DNA from 4 places in the Solibacillus sp. FSL K6-1554 genome. Region 3 is predicted to be linked to each of the others. Evidence: riboswitches for the same ligand, from Rfam matches in the RefSeq annotation. Region 3 holds a riboswitch; each other region holds the start of a gene.
What was found. Region 3 has a riboswitch for S-adenosylmethionine ahead of MHB58_RS15180 (methionine ABC transporter ATP-binding protein). Riboswitches for the same ligand answer to the same signal wherever they lie in the genome.
Positions count from the first base shown of each region.

Region 1 (5,005 bases), 2.6 Mb from region 3:
CCGCTGTGGCAAGATCGTGAGATTGTTCTGAGAAAGCACTGTGTCCGAAAACATGCTGCCACATCGTATTCACATCCGCCAAAATTTGCTGGATCGCACAAGCGTTCACAAATTCCTTTACGTCATTTAGTTCATAAATAATATAGGCTGCAACGTTTTGTGCACTGTATACTTTCCCCATGTTGAACAACTCCTTTTCTTCCAATGATGCTGCAACATCACTTTAAATTTTTTCGGTTGATAATATAATTATCCCAATTGTATTACTAGGTATTTAATTTGTCAATAAAACTTATAAAAATAGTAGGGATTAATTTTCTAAAAATTGCTTAGCTTTTCGAATGGGAAAAGCTAAGCCTTTTTTTAAAGCATTATGCGTTTGTTTCTACTCCAACTTCCGCTGCAACTTTCGCTAATGCCTGCTCTAAATCCGCGATAATATCTTCCGCTGCTTCTAACCCGATCGATAAGCGAATGAGCTCTTCCGATACGCCGGCAGTTTTTAATTCTTCCGCAGATAACTGTTGGTGTGTTGTGCTCGCAGGATGAATAATTAATGAACGGGCATCGCCAACGTTCGCTACATGTGAGAACAATTCCACGTTATCGATTACTTGGCGGCCAGCTTCACGTCCGCCTTTAATTCCGAACGTAATGATTGATCCGAAGCCGTTTTTCAAATACTTTTTCGCTAAATCATGTGTCGCAAAATCTTCAAAGCCGTTGTAATTCACGTACTCCACAAATGGGTGGTTTCTTAAATACTCGGCAACTTTCTGTGTATTTTCATTGTGTCGGACAATACGCAAATGAAGCGTTTCAAGTCCTTGCAGGAAATTAAATGCCGCGTCAGCAGATAATGTTGGACCAAAATCACGCAATAGTTGAACACGAAGCTTTGTCGCAAATGCAGCGCCTGCTGTGTCAATTCCGTATCTTAGACCGTGGTATGAAGTATCGGGTTCTGTAAACCCTGGATGTCTTCCTTGTGTCCAGTCGAATTTACCGGCATCAACGACAATCCCGCCGATCGTCGTTCCATGACCGCCAATCCATTTTGTTGCAGAATGAATGACAACATCCGCGCCGAATTCAATCGGATTACTTCCATATGGGGAAGCAAATGTGCTGTCGATTAATAAAGGAAGACCATTGTCATGAGCGATGTTTGCTACCGCTTCAATATCCAGTACTTTCAAGCTTGGATTTCCGATAATTTCTGCGAAGATTGCCTTCGTTTTATCAGTGATTGCCGCTTGGAAATTCTCAGGATTTGATTCATCTACGAATTTTACTGTAATGCCGTAGCGAGGCAATGTTGTCGCGAATAAATTATATGTCCCACCGTAAAGTGAACCTGCCGCTACAATTTCATCCCCTGCACCGGCTACGTTTAAAATAGAAAATGCTACTGCTGCTGCGCCAGATGAAAGCCCTACTGCAGCTGTGCCCCCTTCTAATAAAGCAACCCGTTCCTCAAATGCCCCGACTGTCGGGTTCATAATTCTTGAATAAATATTGCCTGTTTCCTGTAATGCAAATAGACGTTGCGCATGAGCTGTGTCATTAAATGCATAGGCCGTTGTACGGTAAACCGGAACTGCAATTGCTCCTGTTTCCGGGTCTGGCTTTTGACCCCCGTGTAATAATAATGTTTCTGGTCTTAAATTTGTCATTTTAATACCCCCAAAAATTTAATCGATGGTGAAATCGGTGTTTTTGAGGAGGATTTTTTAAATGAAAAAAACCCTCTTCAGTTAAGAAGAGGGTTGCGCATGAGCAAGTTTGCCTCCTCTTATCTTTCAAAATGATTGTCCATTTTGTAGGATTTAGCACCTTAGTCAGTTCATCACTTACTGGTTGCCGGGCATCTCAGGGCCTATTCCCTCCGCCGCTCTTGATAAGAGTTATGTGATTTGTGTTCCATCGTTGAGTCTCAGTATAAAACATACTAATCCGATATGTCAACACAAAAAAATTAAAATTTTCAGATTTCTATTCTGATTACTCTTATCTGTATTTAACGATATGCAAAAATTTCCTCCCTATGAATTGAATAGACGCTTATAATCGACTTCAACTAAAATATTGACTAAAATAAGCTTGAAGGATATACCATTAAGATTTTTATTACATAAAAGGGAGATGTTCACGTGAATACAAAAGAATTATTACGCAGTCACACATCTGTTCGCAAATATACAGGTGAGGAAATTTCAAAAGAAACTGTCATCGATTTAATCGAAACAGCACAAATGGCGGCAAGCTCGCATTTTGTGCAGGCATACAGTGTTATCTGGGTAACGGATGAAGAAAAGAAAACTAAGCTGGGTGAACTGTCTAAAAACGAATTCCAATTCAAAACAGCTGGTGCCTCTTTCTTGTTTTGCGTAGATTTCAAACGTTTGCAGGTAGCTGGTCAAAAGCACGGAGTCGATATTTCTGCTGACACGGCTGAAAACGTGCTTGTAGGTGTAGCAGATGTTGCATTATTTGCGCAAAACTTTGTTATTGCAGCAGAATCAATGGGTTATGGCATTTGCTATATTGGCGGTGCCCGTACAAATCCTAAGGAAATTAGCGAGCTGTTCAATTTACCGGAATATGTTTTCCCGCTATTTGCGATGACGATTGGTACACCGACAAAACGCAATGAAACAAAACCGCGCTTACCAGTAGCTGCGGTATTGCATGAAAATGGCTATGACGTTGATCAATACGATACGCTTCTAGATGAGTATGATGGGATTATGGAAGACTATTACAGCAGCCGATCTTCAAATCAAAAGACGGCAACATGGACGAAGCAAATGGCTGATTACTTAGTAGAACAAAATCGTCCACATATGAAAGAGTTTCTCGCTTCACAAGGTTTCACTTGGAAGTAGGCTAATAAACCAAAAATGCTATTTTTCTCTGTGAGAAAAATAGCATTTTTTTGCTGAGCGTTAAAAATTGATTTCCATTCCGGGACGCTTTCCGCGGGCACGGCCTGAGCCTGTAGTCTCAGGCGTCGTGCTGTTCCCGCTGGAGTCGCCCTACATTCCAATCAATTTTACAAAGTATCCGTTTCTTAATAAGGGTTTTCTTCTTATTCAGCGGTACTTCTACTTCTGCCCAAATTTCTTTGTTTATTTCAATCCTTCAATTTGCAATGCTTTCACAGGCTGGAAATCTTCCCCTGTTTTCGCATACGTAATGGTCGCCTGATCGCCTTCTTGCAAGTAAATTGCAAACGGTGCAACTTCTGTAGAAACAATGAAGTTTTCACCTGTATTTGCCAGGAATGATACGATCGTGAAATCACCTACACGCTCTTTATAAACACGCACGACTTTTACCGTCGCCTTTGCTTCTTCAGCATTTGAAGTACCGTCTACCGTACTTCCGCCACGACTTAGCGCTGTTTTATAAAGTCTTAACGCTTCATTTGGTGTTGTACCATACGCCGAAATTTCAGGATTTGCTGCTGACACGATAAAGTAATTTTGCAGGAATCCGTTCGCATCGAGTACAGCTGACAGCCAGCTCGCTTCACCGTAGAAGTTGTAAAGGATCGGCATTTCACCTTCCCATTCTTTTTCGATGAACTTTTTCTCGATAATTTCAAGAGCCCCTTGGGAATCCATATAAGACTCTTCCAGATTTCCGGTATAGTACGTCGCTTCACCGGTACGTGCATGTGTTAATGCATAACCAAGCATCGAGTCAACGCCCTCTTTCGGACTTGTAAAATCAGTGAAATAATACATTTCCCCATCTTCCATAAAGATCGGGCTTACATTTGCTTCCGTACCTTCATCGCTCGGCAACTTAACATCCTTTTTACCGACTAGACTGTTCCAGAATCCGTGCACATAATTACCGTAATAACTATTTTGCAAACTTACCGCTTCCGGTGATACCGCACCATCAATAAATGCCGGTACATCTGCAATCGCGATTTTCTCTGTTGCACCTGTCTCCGCATCAACAAGTACAACCCCTTTTACATCAAAGCCGTTACGTGCTGAAATAAATTCCCCGTAAGAACGGATGTAATACGGTTTACCATCCTCATCAATTTCAAGCTGCGGATCTCCGTAGAAAATTAATGATGGATTTTGAAGACGAATATGACGCTCCAGGTTTTTATTTAAATAAGCAGATGGAACATAGTTCATTTCAGCCTTCACAAACTTTGGATTATCGCTTGAGTCTGTAGCACTCATCGTGAAATAACCAGGTGTTGTTTTTCCGTTGAACCATTTAAAGAATCCTGAAAATTCTACAGGTGCAATGTAAACATACTGATCATTTACTTTTTGAATTTGCAGGTTTCCTAATTCATAATAGCTCGTGTTTGGAACCTGTCCAAACGCTTTCTTCATTTTGTTTTTAACAAATTTTGGCGGTACACTTGCCGGTGTTTTCGTCTCATCAAACGACGAAATTTCCGTTTTTTCTTTCATCTCTGAAGATTTGAATTTTTCATTTGCATTTAAAAATGGTGCACTTACTAAATAGCCGATCCCAATAATGCCAACAAGCACGATGGCTGATTTAATTTTTTGCTCCTTCCCAACAGCAAATATTGCCCCAATAATGGCTACAACAGGTATTACGTATAAGAAAATCGTCCAGCTTAGATCGATTTTCGAAATATATACTGTTAAGAATACTGATATAAAGCTTACAAAAAATGTCGTAATGAATAAGCTCGTAAATGTTTTTGATGAAAGCTCCTTATTGCGAACTTTTTTTGATAACGGCATTAATAATAATGTGATCAAAAGTGATCCAATTGCCGTTATTAGCAATAATTGTCCCATAACAATCACCCTCTCTTACTTACTATGTACGAATAACCTCCCAAAAAGATTCATAAACAAGTAAAACTGCATAATTTCTGGCATAATAGAGCATATATTGTATTTTTATGAAATCATAGTTTGGTTGTTTAGTAATTATATATAAATATTTTACTCAGGGGGTTAATGGATGGCACGGAAAGTTTTGATTTTAC
Region 1 covers NZ_JBBOSS010000001.1:379,301-384,305, reverse strand. Annotated here, with positions in the region: gene MHB58_RS01895 (hypothetical protein) at 1-181, opposite strand, end outside; gene MHB58_RS01890 (O-acetylhomoserine aminocarboxypropyltransferase/cysteine synthase family protein) at 372-1,676, opposite strand; SAM riboswitch class I at 1,793-1,907, opposite strand; gene nfsA (oxygen-insensitive NADPH nitroreductase) at 2,154-2,888, shown strand; gene MHB58_RS01880 (hypothetical protein) at 3,132-4,811, opposite strand; gene MHB58_RS01875 (lysoplasmalogenase) at 4,981-5,005, shown strand, end outside.
Region 1: it holds a riboswitch for S-adenosylmethionine, as region 3 does, so the genes downstream of both, MHB58_RS01890 (O-acetylhomoserine aminocarboxypropyltransferase/cysteine synthase family protein) here and MHB58_RS15180 (methionine ABC transporter ATP-binding protein) in region 3, are expected to answer to the same signal.

Region 2 (5,005 bases), 690 kb from region 3:
CCAGCAGCTAAATATTCACGGTGGATTTTACCCAATACATCAGGTCTTGTCAGCACCAGGTTTTCATTACAACCGTCTAAGTCTTCTCCGCCAAAATCTTCATATGTTAGGTTTTCTGCCTGAAGCATCGTCCCCATGGCACCATCGATGATAAGTATTCTTTTTTGTAATTGCTCATGAATCGGGTGATTATACATTCGACTGAACTCCTTTACTTTCCACATCATATTGTTTTACATAGTCCATTAATTCCAGCGTCATATCATAGCGTAAAAACGGTGTAATTAAATAAATACCGTTAAAGTATTCACACGCTGTATCGAGCAGCTCTTTAGCAATCGCAATTCCTTCTGCTGTCGATGCTTCCTTGTCATCCCCACAGGCAGCCATGCGCGCAAGTACTTCATCGGACAGTTTAATGCCCGGTACTTCATGATGTAAAAATTCCGCGCTGCGTGAAGATGTTAGTGGCATAATCCCGATATAAATCGGTGTTTCCAAATGCTTCGTCGCCTCATAGATTTCGATAATCTTTTCTTTCGTATAAACCGGCTGTGAAATAAAGTAATCTGCTCCATGCTCGATTTTCTTTTCTAAACGGGCTACAGCACGGTCCAGTACACGAACATTCGGATTAAAGGCAGCGGCTACCGAGAAATTTGCCTGTTTACGCAGCGATTTCCCAGTAAAAGAACCACCTTTATTTAACTGCTTAATTAGAGAAATCAGTTCCATTGATGAAACATCATATACGCTCGTCGCCCCCGGGAAATCCCCTACTTTTGTCGGGTCTCCTGTCACGACAAGAATATCATGAAGTTCCAGTGCATCAAGTCCCATTAAATGTGACTGAAGCCCAATTAAATTTCGGTCACGGCATGTCAAATGCGGCAATGAACGAATTCCTTGCTCTTTTAAAATCGCAGCCATCGCGATATTACTGATGCGCGGTGAAGCAAGTGAGTTATCAGCCATCATAATGACATCGGCTCCTGCTTTAGATAACTGTTTTGCCCCTTCTACAAATCCGTCAATTTCCAGATGACGTGGCGTATCCAGTTCCACTATAACTGAACGTTCACGTTTTGCTTTTTCGTGGAGCGGCTCCTGTTTGCGTGGCTCCGGAATTCGGACAAATTGTGTAGACCTGTGTTTTTCTTCCTTCGTTTCAATTGGCTGCATATTCGCCAAACGTTTTTTTACGGCTGCAATATGCTTCGGTGTCGTCCCGCAGCATCCGCCAATTAAACGGACACCTTGGTTTACGAGTTCAACTGCTGCACGTGCGAAATAATCGGTTTCCGACTCATAAACTACTCGACCATCTTCAATGTCCAATAATGATGCATTCGGATAAGCTGATAAAAAAGCTTTATTCGGTAAATTAACCCCTTCAAATGCCTGAATTGTATGGAAAGGACCTAATCGGCAGTTACTCCCAACAATATCTGCACCTAACCTTTCCAAGTCTTGAAACGCTTCATTTAACGTCATTAAATTTTGAAGGACACCCGGTTCCTGCATCGTCACTTGAGCAATGATCGGCAAATCGGTCATCGAACGTAATAGATGGACACAATGCGATAATTCTTCAAAATCGTAATACGTTTCCAATAAAAATCCATCCGGTTCACCTGCTAGTAATACTTCCGCCTGTTCTTGGAACGCTGCTAAAATTTCATCTAATGTTGCATCACTTTTACGAATTCCCCGAATACCACCGATTGTTGCCAGAACATATTGCCCATCCAGGGAAGCTGCCCGCTTTGCGATCTTTAACGCTGCTTCATTAAACTCCTTCACACGATTTTCATAACCATAACGTGCAAGCTTAATGCGGTTAGCTCCATATGTATTGGTCTGAATAATATCTGCACCTGCCGCAATATATTCACTATGAATTTTCTCTATAATATCAGGACGGGCAATATTCATTTCTTCATGGCAATAATCCAACCCATATGAATAAAGAAGTGTCCCGATTGCTCCGTCGGCTGTTAAAACCCGTGTTTGTAATTCTTCAAGTAAACCCATTGCCTTCACTCCATCATTTACAGTATTTTCAGTATTTTAACGATACAAAAAAGCCTTCTTTCATTAAAGAAAAGAAGGCATAGTAGTTATCGACTTAATCCCTTCTCATCTTCTGGCATTCGCCACTGGATTTAGCACCTGACTTAATGTTGGTTGCTGAAGTTTCATCGGGCCAGTCCCTCGACTTCTCTTGATAAGAAATAATATGAATTTTTGAAATATTTAAATGAATCATAACGTTATCTAATACGTCCGTCAATACCCTTTAGCTGAATGAAGTATTTTTTTACATAATTCGACTAATAATGTGTTCAGCTGTTTTTTTGCCGTTTTGAATACAAGCACCGATTCCTACTCCGAAATAGGCACATCCTGCTAATAGAACATTCGGGTAATCCGTTGCCAGTTGCTGTATAACTTTTGATAAGGCTTCATTATGCGCCAAATCATAGCGCGGCATTTGGTCAATCCACTTTGTTACATTAATGACAGTTGGATCCGCTTCAACACCTAAGCTGAGACGAATGTCTTCCAATGCAACTTTTGTCAGTTCTTCATCTGACATGGCTGCCAACTCTTCATAGCGCGGATTAATATCTTTATAAAACAAGCGAACGAGTAAATTGCCTTCTGCTGACGTATGCTTCCATTTACGGCTCGTCCATGTCGATGCATTACAAATTAAATCACTATTATGCGAAACGATAAAGCCGGTACCATCAGCCGGTAATATATCGTCCGGTACATCAAAGCCAACATACATCGTTAAAGTAGATGCCGTCGTGAACTTTTTCAGCTGTTCCTCTAATGAATTATCCTGTATTACATAATGTACCGTCTCATTTGGAACGGCCAGTACAACAATATCTGCCAATATTGTTTCATCTTCCAGCACGACTTCATATTGCTCACCTTTTTTTAGAATTTGCTTTGTTACTGTCTTTCTCATGAATTCAACTTCCGGCAGCTGTTCTTCTAAACGATTGATTAATGCTGATAAACCCGGACGGAAAGAAATAAACTTCTTATTCGCAGCTTTTTCGAATTGCTCGCGATGTGCCTCGAAGCCTTTAATAATCGATCCGTAGTTGTTTTTATAATCCACTAAATACGGCAATGTAGATGCCAGGCTTAATTGATATAAATCGCCTGAATAAACTCCTGCCAATACTGGGGCAATTTGCTTTCGAACAATTTCTTCACCTAAAAAATATTCTAAAAACGTACCGATAGAGCTTTCTTTAGTAAATTTAGTATTCGGGATTTCTAAATCTTGAAGGGCCCTCTTCTTTCCTTCTTCTGAAATTAACGTACTTGACATGAGCGATTCTACACTCATCGGAATACCGAATGTCGAACCTGCCGGAATAGCATGCAGCTCGTTATTCGTATGAATGTAGGAAATACCTGTTTCGTTATAGACAAGCTCTGATTCAAAATTAAGCTCCTTAACAAGCTCCAATACCCCTGGATGGCGTGCTACAATTGAATCAGCCCCTGTTTCCATAATAAACCCTTTATCGTATTCGGAATGAATTTTTCCGCCTAAATATGCGTTCTTTTCAATCAGTATTAACCGCGCTTCCACGTTTTGCTCATGCATTTTATTTTTCAGATAATGCATCGTACATAGCCCGGTAATTCCTCCACCTACAACTACTACTGTTTTCATATCCATTCTCTCCTATTTCGTTCGCTTCTCTTCTTATAGTATAAACTTTTTCATACGAAATATGGTCAGATGGGTATTACAATTTTCAGAACTCCATAAGAAAAGCCACCCTACCTCGACAGATTCCCAGGTAGGATGGCCTCTATTTTACTTATAAGAAAGTTGCTTTGTCAGGGAAATTATTTCTGCTTCCAAAGATGTAGAACGTTTATCAAAATAGCGTATACGTTCATTGCTGCGGTTTTCTAAATGTTTGTTAAGATCTAGCATATTTACAGCGTCGCCGGCAAATAGCTTTAAAGTACGAACACCAGATTCAATTTTCCGAACTTCTTTTCCATATACAAGTGCGGAATTGTCTGTTGTTTTACCTTTTTTCAATTCCAAAATATTCGTATTAATAAGCTCATCAATTTGATCGTAACGTTTGTTTTGTTTATCAGTCATCATTTGAATTTTTTGTTTGTATTTAATAACATCTTTATGGTCTAATCCAGTTTGGACATAGCTTTTTAAATATTCGACAATTGTACATAGCGTCGTCAGATTCTCTCGCTGTTCTAATAGCATTTGTTGTAGTTTTTGAATACTATCCTCATTATGATCAGAAGAGAATTGTTGGACTGCAAACATATACATAAAAATTCCCCCTTCTTAATACTTTCCCCTTATAATATATTTCCTATTTTCCATTAAAATTAAACCTATATTTATCAATGAAATAGGTCTAATTTATGACAAGGAAATAGAAAATCAAAACTTTTTAGTATCTATTACATTATTATTCATATATATCGTTATTTAGAACTTTTAGCTTTTCTTGCCACTTGGCAGCTTCTGCTATATCCCTCTGTTCGTAGTAGCTTACTACTTTTTTTGTTGCTTCCATGTCTCCCAGCAAGCTTGCTTTTTTATAGTAATGGATTGCTTTTTCATTATTTCGTGCTACCCCATGACCATTTTCATAGCAGTAGCCGATATTAAATGTTGCATCAACATGAAACTGTCCGCTCGCTTTTAAAAACCATTCCAACGCTTTTTCATTATCTTGCTGTTGACCGAGCTCTCCTGAAAAATAAATCATACCCATTCGGTACATTGCTTCTTCATCTTGCTTTTCTGCACTGCGGGAATAGTAAGCAAAGGCTTGTGATTCATCACATTCGGTACCCAATCCTTGTTCATACATGATCCCGAGTGTAAACATTGCTTCAGCAATACCGAATTGCGCAGCCATCTTAAACCAGCTGAGCGCTTGTTGCTCGTCGACTGCTGTTCCCTCACCGTTCAAATACATAT
Region 2 covers NZ_JBBOSS010000001.1:3,716,846-3,721,850, forward strand. Annotated here, with positions in the region: gene metH (methionine synthase) at 1-197, opposite strand, end outside; gene MHB58_RS18475 (bifunctional homocysteine S-methyltransferase/methylenetetrahydrofolate reductase) at 190-2,034, opposite strand; SAM riboswitch class I at 2,137-2,234, opposite strand; gene hemG (protoporphyrinogen oxidase) at 2,321-3,706, opposite strand; gene MHB58_RS18485 (chemotaxis protein) at 3,854-4,345, opposite strand; gene MHB58_RS18490 (tetratricopeptide repeat protein) at 4,488-5,005, opposite strand, start outside.
Region 2: it holds a riboswitch for S-adenosylmethionine, as region 3 does, so the genes downstream of both, MHB58_RS18475 (bifunctional homocysteine S-methyltransferase/methylenetetrahydrofolate reductase) here and MHB58_RS15180 (methionine ABC transporter ATP-binding protein) in region 3, are expected to answer to the same signal.

Region 3 (5,005 bases):
GTACTTGCAGCAGGTGCAGCAGCACAACGCTACGGTGCAAAACTGGATGCCGAGCAGGAGCTGTTAGTGAACATCGCGAACATTGCGAACCAATTATACGCAATGGAATCTGCAGTAATCCGTACACAAAAAGCAATCGAGCGTGACGGAGAAGAAAAAGCAGCACAAAAAATCCTTTACACTCAAATTTTCTGTCAGGAAGCATTCGCAGAAATCGAAAAAGAAGCAAAAGAAACATTAATCGCTTCTGTTGAAGGTGACGATGCACGTATGATTTTATCGGCTTTACGTAAATTAACGCGCAACAATCCTTACAACTTAATTCCGAAAAAACGTGAAGCTTCAGTGAAATTAATTGAAGCAGAAAAGTATGTAGTTTAATAAAATACTATAGTCGGGTGCATGACACTGCACCCGATTTTTCTATGTTGTTCTAATATAATGTAAAATGTTCTAATATATTTTACATGATCTAATATATCTCGGAAGTTCTAATATAAGTTTCCTTTCTTCTAATATGATCGCCAAAGTTTCAAATAAACGAAACCATTCTTCTAAAATACGACCAGCATGTTCTAATATCGACACAAATATTCTAATAAAACCCATATTCATAAAAACGCCAATAATACGAACACATTTTTGATTTGTCCTTCTATATCCGTTACAATATAGGAAAATCCAGGGCAAAAGGAGTACTTACATGACAGTGAAATTCATTCAATATCCAAAATGTACAACGTGTAAAAAAGCGCAAAAGTGGCTAGATGAGCAAGGTGTGGACTATGAAAATATTCATATCGTAGAACAGACACCATCTAAAGAGGAGATTAAAGCAATTTATGAAGCAAGTGGAGTGCCATTAAAGAAATTCTTCAATACGTCTGGTATGAAATATCGGGAATTAGGTCTTAAAGATAAATTAGCGACAATGTCCGAGGATGAGCAATTAGAGCTATTGGCATCAGATGGTATGTTAATTAAGCGACCGATCGTAACAGATGGAAAAAAATTAACTTTAGGATTTAAGGAGTCTGACTTCTTAGAAACTTGGAAATAAACAGTTATTCACATTGTATTTCCGAACGAAATATGGCAAAATGAACTTGAATGTACTACATATAACATGGAGGTTTTCGAATGAGCACACCAAAAGAATTACGTTATTCAAAAGAGCATGAGTGGGTAAAAATTGAAGACGGTAAGGCAACAATCGGTATTACGGATTTCGCACAATCTGAATTAGGTGATATCGTATTCGTAGAATTACCTGAAGTAGGCGATGAGATTTCAAAGGATCAGCCATTCGGTAGTGTAGAGTCTGTAAAAACAGTTTCTGAACTATATGCACCACTTTCTGGTAAAGTAGTTGCAATTAACGAAGAATTACTGGACAACCCAGAATACGTTAATGAATCTCCATACGGAAATGCATGGATGGTTACTGTTGAGTTAACAAGTGAAGCGGAAGTTGAAGAATTATTAGACGCAGATGCTTACACTGCATTAATCGAACAATAATATGAAACACTAAAGCCTTCTATAGTAAGGTTTTAGTGTTTTTTTGTTATTCTATACATAAAGGTGACTTTGAAAGGAAGCGTGTACGTATGGGAAAATGCCTTGTTGTCGAAGGACGTGCCGATAAGTTGAGATTAATCCCGATTTTAGCAGAGGACGTGACAATTATTTGTACAAATGGCACAATAAGCGAAGTCAATTTGATTGATTTATTGGAAGGTTATGAGCAAGATGAAATTATCACTATGTTTGATGCAGATAAAAACGGTGAAAAGTTACGTAAACTGATGAACCGTGCATATCCTGAAGCACAACAGCTAATCATACCTCACGAATATTTTGAAGTAGAAAAAACACCTACTAAAATCTTAAGGGATATTTTACTACGGGCAAAATTTTTAGTAAAAGAAGGATGACAGTATAATGGAACAATGGACGAAACAGCAATGGGAACAAAACGTACAACAATATGATCAGACAGCATTTTTCCTATATACGCCTATGTGCGGCACATGTGAAGTATCGGAAAAAATGTTGGAAGTAATTGAGAAATTACTACCAGATCTCCCGCTTGGTATGGCAAATATCAATTATTTAGGGGATTTACCTTATGAACTGAAAATTGAAAGTGTACCTTGTTTAATCGTTTCAGACAACGGAGAACTAACGAATAAAATTTATGCATTTAAATCCGTACCGTTTTTGTATGAAATATTAAAAAAGTAATTGACGTAGTCACTTTGTCGTGATAAAGTAACATTCATAATAATAAAACTTAATAACGTTGCTCTTATAAAGAGAGGTGGAGGGAAGTGCCCTATGAAGCCCGGCAACCAGCGATTACGCAAAGGTGCCAATTCACACAAAGTGTAAACTTTGAAAGATGAGAGAACGGTTTACCGTATAAATGTATGTGAAACCTTTCTACTTGTCTTGGTAGAAAGGTTTTTTTCATTCAGCGGATGTTTTGGATGAAAAAAAGAACATGATTTTGAAATAGCAGGAAGGTTATTTCAATTTAGAAGGAGTACAACCGATGATTGATATACAAAATATTACAAAAGTGTATAACACGAAAAATGGTAAGCTTACGGCAGTTGATAATGTAAGCCTATCGATCAACAAAGGAGAAATATACGGTATTATCGGCTACAGTGGTGCCGGTAAAAGTACAATGATTCGCCTATTGAACGGTTTGGAAAAGCCAACGACAGGTTCTGTCATTGTAGGTGGTCAGGATATTGCAAAAGCTTCCGGGGCTAAATTACGAGAAGCACGTCAAAAAATAAGTATGATTTTCCAGCACTTCAATTTACTTTGGTCACGTACCGTTGAAGAAAACATCGCATTTCCACTTGAAATAGCAGGTGTTTCAAAAGCTGATCGTGAAAAACGAGTAGAAGAGTTAATTGAACTTGTTGGTTTAAAAGGAAGAGGGAAAGCGTATCCTTCTCAACTTTCAGGCGGTCAAAAGCAGCGTGTTGGCATTGCCCGTGCGTTGGCAAACAATCCGGAAGTGCTTTTATGTGATGAAGCGACTTCAGCACTTGATCCTGAAACAACGGATTCAATTTTGGAATTGTTGCTTGATATTAATAAAAACATCGGACTTACAATTGTACTCATTACACATGAAATGCATGTTATCCGTAAAATCTGTAACAGAGTAGCTGTTATGGAAGCCGGAAAAGTAGTGGAACAGGGAGATGTATTACAAGTGTTCCAACATCCGCAAGCACCGATTACGAAAAACTTCGTGTCGCAAGCTTCTGGTGAAACACAAGAAACGCAAGCATCACTGGAACAGATTTTAGCCAATTATCCAGAAGGCAAAATCGCTAAATTAACATTTGCAGCGGCAACGACAGAACAGCCTGTCATCTCACAAATGATTAAGCAATTTGACGTAGTTGTTAATATAGTGCATGGCAAAATCTCAAATACAACGGGCGGTTCGTTTGGTACATTGTTTATTCATATCGATGGCGAGCCAAAAGCAGTCGCGGAAGCATTAAGCTTTTTAGCGAAGCAAGAAATTCAGGCGGAGGTGATTGAGCATGTTTAATCAATTATTTCCGAACGTAGATTGGGGTAAAATGCTCGAAGCAACATATGAAACAATTTATATGACGGCTGTTGCGACAGTCATCACATTTATACTAGGACTTCTAATTGGTATTGTCTTATTCTTAACGAGCGACAATCAATTATGGGCAAATAAAATTGTACACTTTTTGACAGGGTCATTCGTGAATATTTTCCGCTCGATTCCATTTATCGTCTTGATCATTTTATTAATTCCATTTACGAAGTTTTTACTTGGAACCATCCGTGGTGCCAATGCAGCATTACCTGCGCTTATTATCGGTGCAGCACCGTTTTATGCGCGCATGGTGTTAATTGCATTAAGAGAGATTGATAAAGGTGTTATAGAAGCGGCTCGCTCAATGGGAGCGAAAACTTCTACGATTATTTGGAAAGTGCTGATTCCGGAAAGCTTACCGGCATTAATTTCAGGTATTACTGTTACAGCTGTCGCTTTAGTAGGGTATACAGCAATGGCCGGTATCATTGGTGCGGGTGGTTTAGGAAACCTGGCATTCCTTGATGGTTTCCAGCGTAACCGAACAGATGTGACTTTAATGGCAACTGTATTGATTTTAGTAGTCGTATTCATCATTCAATATATTGGGGATTTCATCACAGCAAGAGTGGACAAACGATAGTTAGTGGCTCGTAAGGCCGTAATTATAAATATTGGTGCATCGAAACAATATGGACGCAAACTTTTATAAAAGTGCGCGTCTATACGAAAAATAATCAGAATATAGAAAAAGTTTCGATGGGCCGAAAACAAACTAATAAAAAAGGGTAGGTAAAACAAATGAAAAAGTTATTATCAAGCGTTATTTTAGGAGCTTCAGTACTTGCATTAGCAGCATGTGGAGGAGAAGATGAAAAATTAGTAGTTGGTGCATCGAATACACCACACGCAGTTATCCTTGAAAAAGTTAAACCGATATTAGAGGAACAAGGTATTGAGCTTGAAATCGAACCTTATACAGATTATGTACTTCCAAACCAAGATTTAGATAACGGTGATCTAGATGCGAACTTCTTCCAGCACATTCCATACTTCGAAGCACAAAAAGCAGATTTCGATTATGACTTTGCAAATGCTGGCGGTATTCACATCGAGCCAATCGGTATTTACTCTAAAAAATATTCATCTTTAGAAGAACTTCCTGAAGGTGCAACGATTTTACTTTCTAACTCAGTGGCAGACCATGGACGTATGCTTTCATTACTTGAAGCACAAGGTTTAATTACATTAGCAGAAGGTATTGATAAAACAAAAGCAGAGATAAAAGACATCGTAGATAATCCGAAAAACTTCGAATTCGATGCAAACACTGCGGCTGAATTATTAGTGCAAATGTACGAAAATGAAGAAGGGGATGCGGTATTGATCAACTCAAACTTC
Region 3 covers NZ_JBBOSS010000001.1:3,024,938-3,029,942, reverse strand. Annotated here, with positions in the region: gene MHB58_RS15205 (acyl-CoA dehydrogenase family protein) at 1-381, shown strand, start outside; gene MHB58_RS15200 (arsenate reductase family protein) at 704-1,060, shown strand; gene gcvH (glycine cleavage system protein GcvH) at 1,141-1,521, shown strand; gene MHB58_RS15190 (toprim domain-containing protein) at 1,611-1,937, shown strand; gene MHB58_RS15185 (thioredoxin family protein) at 1,945-2,247, shown strand; SAM riboswitch class I at 2,309-2,411, shown strand; gene MHB58_RS15180 (methionine ABC transporter ATP-binding protein) at 2,558-3,586, shown strand; gene MHB58_RS15175 (methionine ABC transporter permease) at 3,579-4,247, shown strand; gene MHB58_RS15170 (MetQ/NlpA family ABC transporter substrate-binding protein) at 4,406-5,005, shown strand, end outside.

Region 4 (5,005 bases), 1.1 Mb from region 3:
GCGAATACACTGTTAGAACAAACATTGGCGTTTGTTGTTGGCGTTGTCCTGCTCGGCTTCGGCTGCGGGATGTATATGGTCGCAAACCTCGGTGTAGGACCTCGTGATACATTAATGCTGCTGTTGGTGCATCGCCTCGGCTGGAGTGTCAACCGCGCACGGACGACAATGGAAGTAACGGTTGCTGTATTAGGTTTTGTATTGGGCGGACCAGTCGGAGTCGGTACTGTATTTATGGCGTTCGGCTTAGGGCCTGTCGTACAATGGGCACTCAAATGGAACGGAAAGCTGTTCCACCGCGCAGCAGGTGTCGAAAGTGTTGTTATATAAATAATGAGGAGAGCAAGCATTATGCGTTTGCTTTCTTTTTTTTACATTTAAATTGTTACAATTTTCAAAAAATACTTTCACGACAATGAAAAAAGGTGCATAGTAGTAAGTGGAGGTGTTTTTAAAATGATACATATTGAAAATATCCATTTATATCGCAATGACAAAAAGATTTTAAATGATTTAAGCTGGCATGTACAAAAAGGACAGCATTGGGCTATTTTAGGGTTAAACGGATCCGGCAAAACGACGTTGCTGAAAGTTATTAACGGCTATATTTGGCCAAATGAAGGTAAGGTCCAAGTACTGGGTGAAACATATGGCAAGACGTATATACCGAAACTGCGGACACGGATCGGCTGGGTCAGCAATGCGATGATCGATAACTTCAACTGGCAGGATAATGCAATTGAAATCGTGCTCAGCGGAAAATTCGGTGCCCTTCGCCTTTTCAATGATGTGACGGAAGAAGAAATTGACCATGCGGTTTCTATTATGAAGCATTTTCACTGTGACCATTTAGCAAATAAATCATTCGAGCATTTGTCTCAAGGTGAACGGCAGCGTGTTCAAATAGCAAGGGCCATTATGGCTGATCCGGAAATCTTAATATTGGATGAGCCATGTGGCGGTCTGGACTTAATCGAACGGGAAAACTTGCTGCAAACAATAGAACAGATTGCACAGGCAGAAAACGGCCCTACCCTAATTTACGTGACGCATCATGTAGAAGAAATACTTCCTTGTTTTAGCCATGTACTTTTAATGAAAGACGGAAAAAATGTCGAAGCCAATGCACGCGAAGTTGTTTTAACAGACGAATTATTAAGCGATTTCTTCGGGCGGGAAATTAGTTTGCAGATTGAACGCGAACGTGCCTGGGTCGCAATTAAATAAAACGAACCAGCAGGAGTCCATCTCTTGCTGGTTCGTTTCATTTATAAGCATTAAATATGATATTCAATATTTTCATCGACGTAATGCCATTCATACGGCGTTTCTTGGTATACGTAGTAGTTCAGCCAGTTGTAGAACAACAGATGCGAATGGGCACGCCAAACATTTTTCGGTGCCTGCAACGGGTCGTTATTCGGGAAATAGTTGATCGGAATTTCCGTATTGTCCGGATCTTTCTCAATATCTCGGAAGTACTCATCCGATAAAGTCGTTGCATCATATTCCAGATGCCCTGTAATCATAATATGTTTATTGTTTTTCGATTGAACGATAAACACGCCTGCATCATCCGAATAGCTTAATAGTCGCAAGTCAGGGTGTGCCCGCACTTCATCAATTGAAACCGACGTGTGGCGTGAATGCGGTGCCACATACTCATCACTGAATCCCCGCACTAAATCTACTGTTAAATCCGTAATCACATGGGAATAAACACCGGAGCATTTCTTCGGCAATTCGAATTTTCCAATGCCAAAATGGTGATACAAGGCAGCTTGGGCGCCCCAACATATATACATAATCGAAGTGACATGTTCATCTGCCCAGTCCATAACATGCGTAATCTCATTCCAGTAGCCAACATCTTCAAAATCCATTTTCTCTACTGGCGCTCCTGTAATAATGAGCCCATCAAAGCGACGGTGCTTCACTTGGTCGAACGTTCGGTAAAATGTATCTAAATGCGATTTGGAAACATTTTTTGATTCGTATGTAGCCGTGTTTAAAAATGTCACATCTACCTGTAATGGTGTATTACCGAGTAAGCGCAGCAACTGCAGTTCGGTTTTCTCTTTTTCAGGCATTAGATTAAACACTAAAATATTTAATGGTCGAATTTGTTGTGTTTTCGCACGGTCTTCCTCCATGACGAAAATCTTCTCTTTTCTAAGCAGCTCACCCGCCGGTAAATGTTTCGGGATATTAATCGGCATTCCACTTTCCCCCTCATAAACTTTTTCAACAATCTTTTAATAATCTGTAGTTTTCAGGCAATGCATTGTTTTATGAATGAAACAAACTGTTCCAGAACAATATAAAAAGCCCCTCTCATTCCAGCAAAACAGAAATGAGAGGGGCCTTTTTACCCGTTCTTATCTGCCAAGGTTCACACCTTGCTGGAAGTAGCACCTTTCTAGTTGAACTAGAGGTTGCTGAAGCATCATAAGGCCAAGTCCCTCCGCTTCTCTTGATAAGACTATTAAATTGTCATTAGTGTATCATGTACTTTATAATTTTGCAATAATTCTAAAAATATTATTTCACGCTTACTACAACTGTTCTTTTTCTATATTGAATAACATTGTCTCCAGCTGTTCATCCCATACACGTGTCAATGTATTGTATACCCGCATAAAATGTCTGTTTTCCTTTTGATCGAAAAGCAAAAAACATAGGACCGGTATATCATTAATCTGGATCGATTCCGTCGAAACAACACTCGTTATATAGTGCGGTACTTCATCTTCCGCCACCGGTTGTTCGGAAAGTCGCTGTTGTATGAAATCAATCAGCACTCTCTCTTCAATTGCTTCGATTTCTTCTGTTTCGATTGTCGGGAAAGGCTCCGGAAACTCTTCCAAATCCGCAAATTCCTCCAGGTCACCCTCCAATGGCTGCTCATGGATCGGGCTGTATTGAATAAAATAACTTGTTTCTTCAAGCTCCTCTTCAAAAATGCCCGATTCCAGCTGTGCCTTACCCTTAGCGGTAAGTGCAAATTCCTGTTCCTTCACAATCATACCCAGTCGTAACATTTTATTCGTCAAATCATGAATAAATAACGGTTCCACTAACAAAATTTCGGCTAATAACTCAACATTTTTCAGCTTTGCCTTCTCAAATGAAATGAGCATCATCTTCATTAAAATATCCATCGCATTGCGCATCACCGGATGATATTTTACTTCCAATGTGTGAATCGGAATAGCATATTGCATTTGCTTTTTTATTTCAATGGACGGGTTTTGGATGAGTTCTTTCTGCAGCTGTAAAACTGTACTTTGTAAATCCATTCAATCCCCCTGTTTCTACACAGCATAATAGCCGTCTTGCTCTTTTACTGTCGTTAATACATGGGCATACATATCCCGTGTTTTCGCGCTTTTAGGACGCTTTGTGAACATTTCAGTACTGCCGATCATGATCAGCAGTTCCCTTGCGCGGGATAATGCAACATTAAGGCGGCGGTAATCTTTCGCAAACCCGATTTCTCCGCGCTCATTGTCATGGTTCCGCACCATGCTGACGATAATCACATCCATCTCCATCCCTTGGAATTTATCGACTGATCCTGTACGGATGTGTAAATGCGGTACACTGATTTCCTGTTCGATCAAACGGTTGATGCGTTTTACTTGCTCCGCGTAGAAAGAAATAACGCCAACCGATTTTAATGCGTCCTGCGGAATGAATCCTTGTGCTTTCGCTTGTTCTGTCGCTGCATTCAATTCAAGTAGCTGCTGTTTAATTTGTTCCAGCTCAGCCAAATTAAAAAGACTCGAACCTTCTTTCATACGCTCTTCAAAATACGGCTTATCATTTGGAATATCGAGCCATAGTAAATGGTGTTTCCTCGAAATTTTGGATGTTTCAAGGAAATGGTCACGTACAGCATCCGAATCCTCTAACCCGCATTGCAGCTGTTCGGATTCATTTTCGTAAAACGGTGTGATAGTTGACATAATATTTTTATGCATACGATATTGAAGTGCGAGCATTGTTTTGTTTTGTGACGGCAGATTGTTATAAAGTCGCTCGAACAATGATTCTTCCAGTAACTTTTCAAGCTCCCGTTTTTCTTCAAATGTTGTACTTTCCTTCACAACTTGCTCCAATGTCTCTTCAAACGTCGCATCCCCGACAAGTGGCGGCAGCTGGTGATGATCCCCAACTAAAATGATTTTGGCACCTTTTAACATCGGCAGTAACAGTTCAGGTGGTGTTGCTTTCGAAACTTCGTCAATAATGACAACATCAAATGTCGGATAGTTGTCCATAAACTCTTTATTCGCTGAAGCAACACATGTTGTTCCGATGACATTGGCGTGTTTCACATACAGTTTGCGGATTTCCTCCAAGTCATGGGCATTGGCATTTTTCAATAAGCCGTGCCATTCGTTTTGAAGTTCCGCTGTTACCGGAAGCAAACTAATTTTCACTTCTAGAGTCGCAATCTGTTCAGTAAGCTGTTCGATCTTTTCGTTTACTTCGATGATCGCTAGCTCAGGGTTCTGCTTTGTCAGCTGCTCCAGTTCTGTCCGGCGTTTTTCAAGCTGGACGCCTTCGCTGTTGATCCCTTTAAAGCGAACTGTTAACTGTTCGACAGTCTCAGTACCAAGGGCAATCTGTTCATTTAAAACTGCCAGCTCCTCCGCCTTTTTGTTCAGTTGAAGCTCCACTTTTTCACGGTTTTGGCGCTGTGTTTCAGTTTTCATCTGATCCAGTTCATTTGTTGCGAGCAGTTCTTCCAGCTCATCCGTTGTATGGGTCAGCATAATCGATGGATCAATTTTTTCATTGATCGCATCCATTTGGGATTTTACCGCTGTTGCCTCTTCTTCCAATTGCTGAAGATGCTGTGCCTTCACATCATTTTGCTCTTTAAACTGAAGAATAATTTCTTCTTTCAGCTTTTCGAAAATGAGCACCGTTTCACGGATTGCATCCATATATTTATTGTTCAGCTGCTCGATATATTGCATGCGCAAATGAATGCCCT
Region 4 covers NZ_JBBOSS010000001.1:1,902,659-1,907,663, reverse strand. Annotated here, with positions in the region: gene MHB58_RS09300 (YczE/YyaS/YitT family protein) at 1-330, shown strand, start outside; gene MHB58_RS09295 (ABC transporter ATP-binding protein) at 457-1,227, shown strand; gene metA (homoserine O-acetyltransferase MetA) at 1,278-2,219, opposite strand; SAM riboswitch class I at 2,376-2,483, opposite strand; gene MHB58_RS09285 (nucleoside-diphosphate sugar epimerase) at 2,556-3,299, opposite strand; gene MHB58_RS09280 (AAA domain-containing protein) at 3,315-5,005, opposite strand, start outside.
Region 4: it holds a riboswitch for S-adenosylmethionine, as region 3 does, so the genes downstream of both, metA (homoserine O-acetyltransferase MetA) here and MHB58_RS15180 (methionine ABC transporter ATP-binding protein) in region 3, are expected to answer to the same signal.